Regions from separate parts of the Pseudoalteromonas sp. S554 genome, predicted to be linked through region 1. Evidence: predicted binding sites of a transcription regulator. Region 1 holds the regulator's gene; each other region holds the start of a gene.

Evidence for each region. The regulator ArgR, encoded in region 1, controls arginine synthesis, uptake and breakdown. The targets are predictions, from matches to a motif close to ANTGAATANNTATTCANT.
Region 2: CWB65_RS10685 (2OG-Fe dioxygenase family protein) is a predicted target of ArgR. The motif match lies at 1,395-1,412, and genes of this name have one in related genera.
Region 3: gltB (glutamate synthase large subunit) is a predicted target of ArgR. The motif match lies at 2,200-2,217, and genes of this name have one in related genera.
Region 4: CWB65_RS00845 (arginase family protein) is a predicted target of ArgR. The motif match lies at 2,293-2,310, and genes of this name have one in related genera.

The regions. Positions count from the first base shown of each region.
Region 1 covers NZ_PNDV01000005.1:36,848-40,874, reverse strand. The annotation lists gene ispB (octaprenyl diphosphate synthase) at 1-23, shown strand, start outside; gene mdh (malate dehydrogenase) at 119-1,051, opposite strand; gene argR (transcriptional regulator ArgR) at 1,276-1,743, shown strand; gene CWB65_RS02610 (Dyp-type peroxidase) at 1,740-2,639, opposite strand; gene CWB65_RS02605 (ABC transporter ATP-binding protein) at 2,686-3,735, opposite strand; gene CWB65_RS02600 (ABC transporter permease) at 3,736-4,027, opposite strand, start outside.
Region 2 covers NZ_PNDV01000040.1:63,100-67,126, reverse strand. The annotation lists gene CWB65_RS10690 (cysteine desulfurase-like protein) at 1-691, opposite strand, end outside; gene CWB65_RS10685 (2OG-Fe dioxygenase family protein) at 701-1,333, opposite strand; gene acnB (bifunctional aconitate hydratase 2/2-methylisocitrate dehydratase) at 1,533-4,027, opposite strand, start outside.
Region 3 covers NZ_PNDV01000019.1:39,998-44,024, forward strand. The annotation lists gene gltB (glutamate synthase large subunit) at 1-2,098, opposite strand, end outside; gene CWB65_RS05020 (efflux RND transporter periplasmic adaptor subunit) at 2,975-4,027, shown strand, end outside.
Region 4 covers NZ_PNDV01000001.1:187,836-191,862, reverse strand. The annotation lists gene paeA (polyamine export protein PaeA) at 1-191, opposite strand, end outside; gene CWB65_RS00850 (transporter substrate-binding domain-containing protein) at 325-1,026, opposite strand; gene CWB65_RS00845 (arginase family protein) at 1,149-2,258, opposite strand; gene udp (uridine phosphorylase) at 2,704-3,459, shown strand; gene cdd (cytidine deaminase) at 3,522-4,027, opposite strand, start outside.

The DNA of each region.
Region 1 (4,027 bases):
TAGCCGTTGACCGTGATCACTAGCCTTAACGAGCCTCTTATTCAACATTAAGAGTAAATAACATTCGAGCAACAAAAAAGCCTGCAAATGCAGGCTTTTTTAATGCTCATTCTGGCTATTACGCCATGAAATCAACACCTTCTTTGATGTCTTTTTTCAGTGTTTCAAGCATATCGTTCTTCGCTTTTTCTTCAAACGCGCTTAGCTCGCCGTAAGAAAGAATTTCTTCAACGCCGTTTTTACCTAAACGTACTGGGTGTGCAAAATACTCTGCATCCCCATCTTCAACAGCAACGTATGCGTAATCTACAACATCTTCACCTTGTAGGCCTTTAACTAAAGACATACAAAAACGTGCTGCAGCAGCACCCATTGATAATGTAGCTGAACCACCACCTGCTTTAGCGTTTACTACTTCAGTACCTGCATTTTGGATACGTGGAGTAAGTGCTGCAACTTCGTCTTCAGTGAAAGTTACGCCTTCCACTTGAGAAAGTAGAGGAAGAATAGTTGTGCCAGAGTGACCACCAATTACTGGTACTTTAACTGTAGCAACGTCTACGCCTTTAAGTTCAGCAACAAATGCTTCTGAACGAATCACGTCAAGCGTAGTAATACCAAATACACGGCTTGCATCGTATGTGCCTGCTTTTTTGAACACTTCAGCAACAATCGGTACTGTGCCGTTTACTGGGTTCGTAATGATACCCACAAGTGCTTTAGGACAACTAGCTACAATGCCTTCAGCTAGTGTTTTAATGATACCGGCATTTACGTTAAATAAATCTGCACGATCCATACCTGGTTTACGTGGCATACCCGCTGGGATTAAAACAATATCAGCACCGTCAAGCGCTTTGTTTAAATCGTCTGCGCCAAAACCTGCTACTTTAACATCAGTTGGGATGTGTGATAGGTCAACAGCAACACCTGGTACAACTGGTGCAACATCGTAAAGTGATAATTCAGAACCAGCTGGTAAGCCTGTTTTTAATAGTAAAGACAATGCTTGACCGATACCGCCTGCAGCACCTAATACAGCAACTTTCATTGGAATTCTCCGTCATTTGAGGTAGGAAATACTTGTGGCCCTTAAGATAATGAAATTAGCGCCTAAAAACAAATTTATCGGGCCTATTTTGCGATATTTTCGACCATAGTTGTAAACTTTGGTGGTTTATCGCATCAAACTGTCAAGTTGACTAAACAACTGCTGCATAATTATTCATTTTTGTGTAGTATTTACAGCATAAATAACAATAATGAATAAAGACTATGCAACCTCAAGATAAACAAGAAGCATTGGTAAAAGCGTTTAAATCACTTTTAAAAGAAGAAAACTTTGGCTCTCAGGGCGAGATAGTTGATGCGCTTAAAGAGCAAGGCTTTGACAATATAAGCCAGAGTAAAGTGTCACGCATGTTAAGTAAGTTTGGTGCTGTGCGAACCCGCAACGCTAAACAAGAAATGGTTTACTGCCTACCCGCTGAAATGGGAGTGCCGACAGCTAAAAGCCCATTACGCCAGTTAGTCATTGATATTATGCATAATGAAATGATGATCATTATTCGCACCAGCCCAGGCGCTGCGCAGCTTATTGCCCGCTTACTTGACTCGTTAGGAAAGGCCGATGGTGTATTAGGTACTATTGCCGGAGACGATACTATATTTATTGCTCCAGCAAAAATTTCTGAAATAGATGTCACACTTGAACGTGTACGTATTTTGTTTGATACGGTTTAAATTTGCTTTAAAAACCCAACTGAGGGGGCAAAAAAAGCTGACCCCATATCGGCTTGAGTAAAATCAAGCCAATGATCGTAACACTCCCCCTCTCCTAAACGGCTATTTAATACAGCCTCAAATGCAGTACCAGTACTTGCGCAGCTTATGCATAACATACCTTGCTCATAAACATCGCCATAAGGCATGCTTTGATTCAACAAAAGGGGTTGCCCCTCTTCATCTTTTAACTCACTACGCGTGGCATGACTGGTATTTAATGCTGGGGTTATAAGCGTATTATCAAGTCGTGTACGGCCCATAATTTGCTCTTGCTCACTGAGCGATAAGTGCTGCCAAACAGTTAAGTCGTGTTTATAGCGCTGAACATGAATATAACTTCCCTGATCTTCAAAACAACCAGGTTTATTAATTAAAGCAGTTGAACGCTTTTTTCTTCCATGTGGCATATCACCACCATAAATAAAACCATTAAAATCTCGGCCATCTAAAAAACGAAAGTTACGTATTTGCTCCACCAGCTCTACATCAGGTGCAAAAAGCTTTAAAACTTGCAATGCAAATAAGTGGTTTACGTCTTCTCTGTCTGAACGCACCTGCACAAACAAGTCGCACGGCTGAACACTCATTTGGTGATCTGGATGATTTATATTAGGAAAGCTTTGCAACTCACTAGGAATATACTCAGGAAGAATATGAGGCCAATATTGGGCGCCAATGGCAACAACGCACGACAACATCGACTCTGAAAACTGATCATTAAACTCTTCTTCGATTGCGCTTACTTGTTTTAATTTAGCGCGCAATGATTCGTCTTGACCATCAAACACATTAAAAAATAAATGCAAACCATGCAGGTTTGCTTCAGCACAAATCCCAGATTGCGCTTGCGCCATTGTTATTCCTCAGTTTTACAGATATAAACACAGTGAATGACATTAATTATGATTCAAAAAAATTCACTGTGTGGGGTTTTATTTTTATTATAACCTGCTCATTGATTTCAAATGATTGGCCATATTGCGCTTCAACTTCAAGCGTTTGTTCGGCTATAACAACTTTATAAACATACGCAGAGCCAATAAAGCGACGACTTAATATTGTAGCCCGTTTACTGAGTTTGTCACTTTGACACTCTTGCACAAGTTCAATTTGGTGAGGTCGCACATATAACTCACCACTACATGGATAGCAGCTCGTTTGCATATCTGACTCAACGGTGCCAAAAGGTGTTTTATATTCAGTAGCCGTTAATGCTTCTGCGGATAAGTATATGCCTTGACCTAGAAACTCTGCAACCACCTTTGACCTAGGAGCAGCAAAAAGCTGCTCTGGCGTGCCTTGTTGGGCAATACTACCGCGATCCATAATGGCAAGCGTATCAGAAAAAGCAAAAGCCTCTTCTTTTGAATGGGTAACAAATACCGCTGATACTTGTTGCGCCTTAATAATACGGCGAATATCTGCAATTAATTCAAAACGAACTTGGGTATCTATATTTGAAAACGGCTCATCAAGAAGTAGTAAACTTGGTTTATAAGCCAACGCACGGGCAATCGCAACGCGTTGCTGCTGCCCACCAGAAAGCTGGTGAGGAAATCTATCTGCGCAACCAGACAAATGCACTAACTGAAGCATTTCATCCACACGCTGTTGTTTTTCGGATTGGCTCATTTTACCTAACCCAAATGCAATGTTATTTGCTACGCTTAGATGAGGAAACAACGCGTAATCTTGAAACATCATACCTATATTTCGGTGCTCTGGTGCAATAAATGTTGACTCATCACTTACCAGCTTGCCATCTATAAATACACTTCCATGCTTGGCCTCAACTAAGCCTGCAATGGCTTTTAATGTGGTGGTTTTACCGCAGCCACTGGCACCAAGCAAGCATACAATCTCATCTTTACCCACGGTTAAGTCTAAGTTTTCGATCACCTTTGTACCGTTATAGTGATAGCTGACACCTTGCAAAATTAAACTACTCATTTAAGTGTGTTGCTCCATAGAACGATTAATAAAATACAAGGGGATAAATCCAACAATAACAATAGATAAAGCAGATATAGAAGCCAGCTCTAACTGCTCATCACTCACGTACTGAAAAACATGCGTTGCCAGGCTTTCAAAGTTAAATGGTCTGAGTAATAACGCAGCAGGAAGTTCTTTCATGCATTCAATAAAAACGAGTAAGGCAGCTGTCAGTAAGCCTCTTCTTAATAAAGGTAGGTGCACTAAACGCAATGTTTGGCCTTGGCTTTTACCCATAGACTGGCTTGCC
Region 2 (4,027 bases), on a different contig from region 1:
TCCCTAAGTGTGGGCCAAAAAACTTATACGCTGAGCAGGCTAAAAAGTCGCAATCAAGGGCTTGTACATCAATAAGCTCGTGCGGCGCATAATGTACCGCATCAACATACACAAGAGCGCCCACAGCATGAGCTAGCTCTATAATGCGTTCAATATCGTTAATTGAGCCTGTAGTATTTGAAGCATAGGTAACAGCCACCAACTTAGTCTTGCTGTTTAATAAGCTTTCAAACTGCGTCATATCTAGGCTGCAATCGGCTTCATTAATCAAGGCAGTATTAACCTTAACGCCTTTATCTTCTGCGGCTTGCTGCCATGATGACACGTTTGAGAAGTGATCGGCGTTAGTAACAATGATCTCATTACCGGCTTGCCAATCGCGCGATATAGCTCGGCTAAAACTAAAGGTAAGGCTTGTCATGTTAGGGCCAAACACAATATTTTGAGCACTTGGCGCATTAAGTAAATCTGCTGCAGCTTGGCGTGCATTTGCCATTAGCTCAACAGTTTTATCGCTTGAAAAAAACGCACCACCTAGGTTTGAATTGTAGTGTCCTAAATAAGCAGACATTGCATTAAGCACTGACTGCGGCACTTGAGAGCCACCAGGGCCGTCTAAAAATATCGGCGATTTACCATCAACACTTTGCATTAATGCCGGAAACTGCTCACGTAATTGCGCTATATTCATGCTCATCCCTTAAGACGTAAGTACAAAGCAATCCAGGTAACCTGGTTTGCTGGCATCAACTTTGTTCATTGGTGTGGCGTTATGCCACACTTGACGGTCGTTTATAAGCGCAAACATGCCGTCTTTAATTTCCATTTTGAAACATGGCTCAGCTTGTTTGTTTTCGTATACAAGTAACTCGCCACCTTCTAAGTTTTCGTGCGAAACACCGCATATACATACATGATCAAAACCATCTTGATGCACGCCTTCAGGCGCTGCTGGCGTATCGCTATCAATGGCTAACATTCTAAATTGATGTATTTCAATATCGCGATCTTCATCAATACCGGTAAGCTGGCAAAACTCACTGACAATACTTTTCATGCCATCTGATTCAAGTAGGCTTTGCTCTAAATTTTCGTAAGTACGTTCAACGTTACCTTGAAACGTATTAATCGAATCGTCTTGAACAAATGCTTTGGCAGCTTGCAATTTTAGCTCACCATCTTGAAATTTAATTACTGAATAACGACGCTTACGAAATTCGCCATCTGCATATGGATTTGCAGGTAGGTTATCAAAAGAAGGCTTAACCAAATCAATATTTGCTTGGTTAATAAAACGAAGTTGCAGTAAATTCTGGTTGTTTAATGCAGTCATGAAATCTCGCCTAAAATAATGAGAATATTAAAAGAGATTTTAATGCATGTAGCGAGGAATTATTGCTTTATTATCCAACTTAAATGTGAAAAATACTTAATTTTAATTCAGTATAAGGCTATTAAAGCATGAATAATCTAAATTATATTTAAACAATAAAAAACCCGCCGAAGCGGGTTTTTTATTCAAACTCTATAAATTAAACAGCTTGCTGAATAATTACATTGTCTGCTTTTTTAGTGTACTGAGGCATACGGTGGAAGTTCAAGTAACGGTAAGTATCTGCTGCCGTTGCATTGATTTTCGCTGCATATTCCTGGTACTCAGCCGGAGTAGGTAATTTACCTAAAATTGCCGCCACTGCAGCAAGTTCTGCTGATGCTAAGAATACGTTTGCGCCTGTACCTAAACGGTTAGGGAAGTTACGTGTTGAGGTAGAAACAACTGTTGCTTTATCTGCAACGCGTGCTTGGTTACCCATACACAGTGAACACCCTGGAGTTTCAATACGTGCACCAACACGACCAAAGATACCGTAGTAACCTTCGTCTGTAAGTTGGTCTTTATCCATCTTCGTTGGTGGAGCAACCCAAAGCTGTGTTGGAATACGACCAGTAAAGCCATCTAATAATTTACCTGCGGCACGGAAGTGACCAATATTAGTCATACAAGAACCGATAAATACTTCATCGATTTTCTCGCCTGTAACGTCAGATAGTAAACGCGCATCATCTGGGTCATTCGGTGCACAAAGTACCGGCTCTTTAATATCAGCTAGGTCGATTTCAAGTACGTGCTTGTATTCTGCATCCGCGTCAGCTTCCATAAGTTCTGGGTTAGCTAACCAATCTTGCATTGCAGTAATACGACGCTCGATTGTACGAACATCGCCGTAACCTTCAGAGATCATCCACTTAAGCATAACAATGTTAGACTCAAGGTACTCAGAGATAGACTCTTTAGAAAGCTTAACAGTACAACCTGCAGCTGAACGTTCTGCTGATGCATCAGATAGTTCAAATGCTTGCTCAACAGTTAAGTGCTCAACACCTTCAATTTCTAGTACACGGCCAGAGAATTCGTTGATTTTACCTTTCTTCTCAACCGTTAATAAGCCTTCTTTGATACCGTAGTAAGGGATTGCATGAACAAGATCACGTAATGTGATACCTGGCTGCATTTCACCTTTAAAGCGAACCAAAATAGACTCAGGCATATCAAGTGGCATAACACCTGTTGCTGCTGCGAATGCTACTGCACCAGAACCCGCTGGGAACGAAATACCTAGTGGGAAACGAGTATGTGAATCACCACCAGTACCTACGGTATCTGGTAATAACATACGGTTTAACCACGAGTGAATTACACCGTCACCAGGGCGAAGTGAAACACCGCCACGGTTCATGATGAAATCAGGAAGCGTATGGTGCGTGTTTACGTCAATTGGTTTAGGGTAAGCAGAGGTATGACAGAATGACTGCATTGTTAAATCTGCAGAGAAACCTAAACATGCTAAGTCTTTAAGTTCATCACGTGTCATAGGACCAGTAGTATCTTGCGAACCTACAGTAGTCATTTTAGGCTCACAGTATTGGCCTGGGCGAATACCGGCTACGTTACATGCTTTACCAACCATTTTTTGCGCTAGTGTAAAGCCTTTGTCTGACTCTTCAGTCACTGCTGGTACTTTAAATACATCAGTAGCACCTAAACCTAAAGATGTACGTGCTTTGTCTGTTAAACCACGACCAATGATAAGTGGAATACGACCACCAGCACGAACTTCATCAAGGATTACATCTGATTTAAGTTCAAAAGTAGAGATAACATCATCAGTACCATGGCGTTTAACAACACCTTCGTATGGGTAAATATCAATTTGATCACCCATGTTGAACTCGTCAACATTTAATTCGATTGGTAATGCGCCAGAATCTTCCATTGTGTTAAAGAAGATAGGTGCTATTTTGTTACCTAAACATACACCACCAACACGTTTATTTGGTACAAATGGGATATCATCACCCATAAACCAAAGCACAGAGTTAGTAGCAGACTTACGAGAAGAACCAGTACCTACAACGTCACCTACATAAGCAAGTGGTAAGCCTTTAGTTTTTAGTTCTTCAAGCTGAACGATAGGACCTACTTCACCTGCTTTATCTGGGTTTATGCCATCACGCTCATTTTTTAGCATTGCCAAAGCATGAAGTGGGATATCAGGACGTGACCATGCATCTGGTGCAGGTGATAAGTCATCGGTGTTTGTTTCACCCGTTACTTTAAATACAGTAACAGAGATTTTTTCAGCTACTGCTGGCTTATTTGTAAACCATTGCGCTGCAGCCCAAGATTCGATAATTTGCTTAGCAAACGCATTGCCCGCTTTGGCTTTTTCTTCTACGTCGTAGAAAGCATCAAACATAAGTAATGTGTTTGAAAGGCCTTTTACTACGATTGGCGCTAATGATTCGTCATCAAGTAGGTCAATCATTGGCGCGATGTTGTATCCGCCTAGCATTGTTCCTAATAATTCAGCTGCTTTTTCTTTAGAAATAAGAGAAGTAGTCGCTTCACCTTTAGCAACAGCGGCTAGGAAGCCTGCTTTGATGTAAGCAGCGTCATCAACACCTGGTGGTACACGATTGATTAATAAATCTAAAATGAATTCTTCTTCACCTGCCGGTGGGTTTT
Region 3 (4,027 bases), on a different contig from region 1:
CAAGGGTTACCTCGCAATAAGATTTATCGATGATTTTACTGTCGCTCATCGCGACTAACGATTCATACGCTAGGTATGGGTAAATAGCTGTTGCGCCAAAACCAAGTAACACTGCAAATTGATGAGGGTCTCTTACGCTACCCGTTTCGATAATAATGTTTGATTCACAACGTAAATTGTTATCAACCAAACACTTTTGCACTGCACCTACAGCCATAGCCGCAGGGATAGGTAGGTTTACATCGTCAAAATTACGGTCAGTTAAAATAAGCATGATAGAGCCAGCAGCTGCTTTCTCTTTTGCTTTATCGCAAATGCGTTTAACTGCGTTTTCTAAGCCTTCTTCAACAGTGTAAGTAATATCAATTTTACAATAGCTGTAATGCGCTTCATCTGCATTTAGTAGCTGCTGCATGTCTGCATACATTAAAATAGGTGTATCGAACTGTAAGCGCTTAGCGTGCCCTGTTGTTTCGTTAAACACATTTTGTTCGCTACCAATACACGTAGCCAAAGACATAACATGGTTTTCGCGAAGAGGATCAATTGGCGGGTTAGTGACTTGTGCAAACTTTTGACGGAAATAATCGTATAGTGAACGATGCCCTTCGCTTAACACAGCAAACGGAGTGTCATCACCCATTGAGCCTGTTGCTTCTTGCCCGTTTTCACCCATTACACGAATAACGCTATCCAACTCTTCATTGGTATAACCAAACATTTTTTGATATTTAGCTAACGTTTCATCGTCAAATGAACGATTGCCTGCATCTTGCTCTTTTAATTCTTCAAAAGGAGTCAAGCGCTTAACATTTTCTTCAAGCCACGACTTATAAGGATGGCGAGATTTTAAATCTTGATCTATTTCATCTGAATGCCAAATTTTCCCCAATTTGGTATCAATTACTAAAAGCTCACCCGGGCCCACTCGGCCTTTTTCAACCACTTCATCGGCGGTGTAATCCCAAATACCGACTTCAGAAGCAAGGGTTATAAAACCATCTTGTGTGATTACATAACGCGCAGGACGAAGACCATTTCGGTCTAAGTTACAGGCTGCAAAACGGCCATCTGACATAACAATCCCCGCAGGACCGTCCCATGGCTCCATGTGCATGGAGTTAAAGTCATAAAATGCACGTAAATCGTCATCCATAGCGCGGTTTTTTTGCCATGCAGGCGGCACCAGCATGCGCATAGCACGGAATAAATCCATGCCACCGGCTAAAAATAGTTCTAGCATGTTATCAAGGCTTGACGAATCTGAGCCTGTTTCATTAACAAACGGCGCTGCGCTTTGTAAATCTGGAATAAGTGGAGACGAAAATTTATACGAGCGAGCACGAGCCCACTGACGGTTACCCTCAATGGTGTTAATTTCACCATTGTGCGCTAAATAGCGGAAAGGTTGAGCAAGTGGCCAACGAGGCTGTGTGTTTGTTGAAAAGCGCTGATGAAAAACACAAATTGCGCTGGTCATACGAATGTCAGCTAAGTCTAAATAAAAATTAGGTAAATCTGCAGGCATCATAAGGCCTTTATAGATAGTCACTAATCCAGATAAACTTGCAATGTAAAATGATTCATCGTCTGCTAAACGTTTTTCAGCACGACGGCGCGCTACGTATAAGCGACGTTCTAAATCTTTTGAACGCCAACCTTCAGGTGCGCTTACAAAAATTTGCTCAAAGCCCGGTAATTGCTGCACAGCAATTGGACCTAGCATTGATGGGTCGGTAGGCACTTCGCGCCAGCCTAAAATATTTAGCGTTTCTTTTTCTAATTCTTCGCTCAGAATTTCCTTTGCAGCTTGTGCTAAAACAGGATCTGAATTTAAAAAGATCATGCCTACTGCATAGTTTTTACCAAGGTGCCAATTATGCTCACTTGCAATAGCACGGAAAAAACTATCTGGTTTTTGCAAAAGCAAACCACAGCCATCGCCTGTTTTACCATCAGCAGAAATACCGCCCCGGTGTTGCATACGATCCAACCCAGTAATAGCAGTACGAATAAGCCGGTGACTAGCCTGACCATTAACTTGGGCAATTAAGCCAAAGCCACAATTTTCTTTCTCTAATTTCGAGTCGTATAACATAGACCCCTCCCCTTGCTTCACTGTTAGCGTTAATGAACTGCTCGACGATTTGCTAACAGCCGGTCAAAACTAGCCTCTATATCAAATAGAGTCAACAGTAATTTGAATACATATTCACATTCTTGAATATTTCTCACTTCATAGCAAGATTTCTTTTTTATCATTTTTATTAACATTTAGCGGTATTTTCACCGTTATTTTTTCATGACACTGGTGTCAAGTTTAACATTTTGTAAAAACACCTCCAACTTAAAAAGCAGTTTACGTAAACGTAAGCTTAGATATTAGTGAATAAATATTCAATTGAAGAGATTCGTAAAATGTTGGGATTATGCAAATAATATTACCCCTTTTCATTAACAAATTATAAAAGGGATAAATAAAGGTAGAATTATGTTCCTTATTCTTCATTCAGCTTAAAAGCTATAATTTAACCACTCATTACTTTGATTAATTATTCGTAAATAGAAAAATAAAACCAGTCAAAGTTTAAATGTCACCCCGCTATTTAATCGCCTGAGTAGCTTAGCTTTAAAATACACTTACACTTTTGAATTCACTGAAGTTGCGACGTTATTGGTTTTCTTGTACCCGCAACGCTGTATTTACTCTTTATATATTGCTTTGTATGTGTCCGGAGCGGACACATAAAGTGTCCACGGACATATTACTTTAATAAATAAATTATTAAGTATAATAATATCAATAGGTTAAATTTTGGCATGCTAATCGTATAGTGTAATTTAGTAATTATTATTTGGAAGAATTATGTTCACTTTAAGCTTATTTTTACTCTCGCCACTAGCCGCTATTTTTGCAGCACTACTTTATGTCATGTTTGAAAAAAATATAAATTCATTTAGTTAAGGTTGAATAATGATTAAAGATACCAGTGCTCAAGACATACAAGTTAAAACACCCGCAAACCATAAAAAACGTTTTCTTTTAATTATCGCTGTGTTGTTACTTGTTATTGCTGCTACTTATGGAGTTATGTCAGGCTCGGATGCAACTAAATCATTTAGCCAAGAAAAGATGCAAATAGCAAAAGTAGAAATTAAAACGCTTATTCGCGATGTAGCCGCAAGTGGAAAAATTGTTGCCGCCAATGCACCACATATCTACAGCCCAGAGAGAGGCTTTGTAAGCTTGCACGTAAAAGCTGGCGATACAGTTACCAAAGGCGACGAGCTTGCTGTACTTCATAGCCCTGAACTTACCAATGAATTAAAACAACAACAATCCGTATTACAACGCTTAGAAGGTGAACTTAAAAGGCAACACCTACAATCAAGAAGAGACACTTTAACCCTTACAAAAACACTCGATATGGCAAGTGTAGAATTAAACGCAGCACAAAGAGAAGATCGTCGCGCAAAACTATCAATTAAAAAGCATTTAATAAGCCAAATAGACCTTGAAAAAGCAATAGACGACTTATCACGTGCACAGCTTACCTATAAACACGCACAGCAAGAGGTGGCACTTGCTAAAGATACACTCGCATTTGAATTGCAAGCAGCTAAAAGTGATGTAGAGCGTCAGCAGTTGATCGTTGATGACTTACATAGAAAAGTGAATGAGCTGTCAATTCGGGCCACAGTGACAGGCATTGTTGGTAATCTGCTTGTGCAACAAAAAGCAGCCGTCACGCAAAGTCAGCCTCTGATGACACTCGTTGATTTAAGTCATTTTGAAGCACAGTTGCAGGTGCCAGAAAGTTACGCAAACGAACTCGGGTTAGGTATGGACGTAGAGCTTAAATTAGGGAACGAAACAATAATGGGAGTGCTCTCGGCTATATCACCCGAAGTTAATAATCGCGAAGTAACCACACGTGTTCGCTTTACAAGCAACAGCAATAACATTCGCCAAAATCAACGTTTAACCGCGCGTATTTTACTCGACAATCGCCAAAATGTGCTGCAG
Region 4 (4,027 bases), on a different contig from region 1:
AGTGCTATTTGTATCATGGCGAAGAACGCGCCCGGATTTTCTTGCAGTTTTAATACCGCAGCTGCATTTAAACTGCCTTCGTCTGCCATTACGCGAAGTTTTATTTTTCGTGACGCTGCAATTGCTATTTCCGACATAGCAAACAACGCACTGATCAAGATCAAAAGACTAATCCCGATTAAATCACCCATTTAACGCTCCAAAAAGTTAGCGCTTTTTATATAAAAAGCAGCTGATTATAGTCGCTTTTTTAAGCGCAGCAATTGATATTTTTACTTTATGTTTAAGTTTTTATTATTCAGTTAGTTAAATGATTTTTAGCCACTAATTAAGAGAGGAGGTTTGTCTAAATGCAAGCTGTAACTGTGTAATTAACGACTCATCCATATTTATGTTACATGCAAAGTATAATGGAGATTGAGCCGTATTTAAATCTAGCACTGGCTCGAGTAAATTTAACTTTGGTGATGTTTTGAGACGGTAATTAAATTGTTTTTTACTCAGAATGACAAAATCAAGAATGTCACGGCGTGCACTAATTAACTTATCTATTTTATCTAAGTTATCAATCAGCAACAGATGCCGGCTTTCGTTAAAACCGCGTTCAAGTAAATAATGATGGCTAAAGTTATCTCTTAATACTGCTATTTTATAGCGTTTGGCATCATGTAAAGTCTTTAACTTTATGCCTCGAGATTTCAGCCCATAAATCGCTGACTCAAACTCTTCAAGTTCAGCTATCCACACAAAGTTATTTTCTCTTGGTGGCAAACGAACAATTGAGAAAATACATGTGTTTTTATCTCGAAGGGCTGCGTTATAAGACACACTCCAATTGTTAGCCGACATAGTGTAACTAATACCAGCAGCATCAAGGGCGTTTTTTACCTTTTCTACAGAGCGACCTGCCAATTGGTTGTTTGCATCGAGATATTGAAAGTCAGGGAAAACTTCCGTAACTATATTAATTTCGTTAGCATGCGCAATAGGGTATAAAAAACAAAGTAAAAAAACGAATCCCTTCATTGGGTATAAACCTCAACTAAATTAGTGCAATTATTCAATAAATATAGTTGAGGCTTTGTAGACTGCTAGTTTTGAGTATTTAATAAAATAAGATTAAGTCAATAGTATTAGTTTTGAAGCACTTATTTATTCATCGCATTAATTAAAAACGCTGAAATTTTTGCGCCTTCTTTTAATGTTGTCTCAGAACTTGCTTGGCCCACAAGTGAACTGTCGGTAAATGGTGCTATTTCCATCATATCAGCGCCCGTAATTGGAAATTCATCGCCAATGGCTGATAAAATGTCTAGCGCGTGCTTTGGTGTTAAACCGTTATCTTCCGGTGTACCGGTTGCAGAAGCAAACTCGGCATCGAGTGCGTCAATATCAAAACTTACATACACTTCATCAACATTATCCGCTTTTAGTTGCGCGATAGTCTCTGCAGCAACAGCGGCTGCACCGCGTTCAATAATTTCATGCGCCCAATGTTGTTTAACCCCAAATGTGTTTTCCCAGTGTGATTTTGGTTTTCCACTTGAACGTATACCAAATTGTATTAAGTGATGGGGTGCAGGTAAAAACTCTAAAATATGTGTACACCAAGAGCCAAAACATAAATCTATACCCAAGCGCTCCACAAGCAAATCGGTGTGCGCATCAAAGTGAATAATAGCCGTACGCTTCCCTTGCTCGCGTTTTGCTTTTAAATACGCTTTGGTTAATGGATAACTAATAGAGTGGTCGCCACCAATACCAAAAATACCTTTATCTTTAAACGTGGCATAAAAGCTGTCGCACACATCTTCAGTAATTGATAACGGACTTACGTAGTAGTCGTTATTTTCATTTCCGTATAGCGCTTTTTGGCAATTAGAGATGGTTGTGTCGTTTAGGTACTTGTCATGTAACAAATGTGGAATAACACGCACATCGCCTAAGTCGAACGAATGACATTCAGGGTGCTGATCAATTAATGCTGAGCGAACAAACAAAGGCCCCCAATTGGCACCACGTAAAATACCGCCACCACAATCAGAACTAATTCCAAGCATTACCGCTTTATGGGGAGAGTGAGGCAACTCATTTAACGATTCGCGCCAGAGCGTATCTACATTTTCGGTTTGACCATACAGTTTATTTCGAAGTGCCGCTTTTCGCTCTTTTGCAGTATTAACGGTAAAAACACCATCGCCAGGAGCACATAAGCAGTGCTCTACTTTACTATTAAATGCTTGAATTTCTTGACTCATAATAAATCCTTATGAATTGTTCAGTGCGTATTTTAGTGATTATTTATGCAAAACGATTAAACAGGCCTAAACTTTAAATAATTAAAAAATTAAAAATTTTCTATGTCTGTATCATTAAAAACCCTTTCAAAACCAACTTAAAATAAAAATATAAGCAACTGATATTTAAAAACTTTTAATTAATGCAGGCAATTATCATTTATGACTAACCACTTAGTTGAGTGATACTTATAATGCTTGCGCACACAAGTCAACCGCACAAGTAAACCAGCAATCCATGAGTGTGCTTGAATATTCATAGTTGATGAATAAAATACGCTAAAGCCCTATTTTACTGGCTTAAACAAGCATTCAATTATATTAATACGGACATACGTCCTGTACTTAAGAAAGGTTTCTAGCAATTATGCTAGATTGATAAAAATTATTTTAAAAAGGCTTAGATATGGAAAAGGTATTTCACTTAGGACTATGTATTGACGATCTACAAGGTGCAAAACTTGCGATTGTGCCCGGTGACCCAGATCGCGCTGCACGTATTTCTCAATTCCTAGACAACCCAACCTGCCTTGCTCAAACACGTGAGTTTCATGTTTATCTAGGTCAACTTAATGGCCACTCTGTTGTTATATGCTCAACCGGTATTGGCGGTCCATCTACATCTATTGCAGTAGAGGAACTTGCTCAATTGGGCGTGCGTCAATTTTTACGTATTGGTACTACGGGTGCTATTCAGCCGCACATTAATGAAGGTGAAATTTTAATTAGCCAAGCGTCGGTACGTTTAGACGGTGCAAGCCAACACTTTGCACCACTAAGCTACCCTGCTGTGTCTGATTTTTATGCAACACAAGCCATGGTTGAAGCTTGTAAAAATTTAAACATTGACTTTCATATTGGTATTACTGCATCTAGCGATACATTTTACCCGGGCCAAGAGCGCTACGATACTCATTCTGGTTATGTGCCAAAAGCATTTCAAGGTAGTTGTGAAGAATGGCAAAAGCTGGGCGTAATGAACTACGAAATGGAGTCGGCCACATTATTCACTATGTGTGCAGCCCTTGGCTTACAAGCAGCCTGTGTTGCCGGTGTATTAGTTAACCGTACTCGTCAAGAAATTCCTAACGTTGACCACGGTGAAATAGAAAGAAAATCAGTGGCAGTTGTATTAGAAGCCGCCAAGGTGCTACTAGGTTAATTTTACTTTATAAGTAAAATTAATATGAGAAAGCACAGCTTATTAGCTGTGCTTTTTTGACTCTACTTAAGCGCTGCACTAATTACTTTTAGCTCTGGCAAATCAGTAAATCCCGATAGTACCGCCTTCGAAACACCCGCTTGATTTTCGTGCCCTTTAGTTTCTAAAAGTGTGATGCCTTTCACCGTCTTTTTATCAAAACTAAGGCCAGCTAAAAAGAACTGACTCAACGCGCTTTGCAGAGGCGATAAACTTGGGCTATAGGCTGCGTTTTCTGCATAACTGCCGTAAAAATCCCCATTATTAAATGTACTTACCTTGACCGCACTAAAATTTTGGCTGTACGGTACATACGCATTTAACGCAAAGCCAGCAAAAGCCTCTTCGATCTGTTCGTCATCAAAAACCGCAAGCTGAGGCTTTGGGTTAAACAAGCTAAATTCGTTACCCAAATCGGTTGGTCCAAACGAGTGAGGTAATAGCTCTGCCAATTTAAAATGTTGACTTGGAAGTAAAATATCAAACTCTTTCGCATCGGCTAATTCATTCATAAATTGGCGACAGTAGC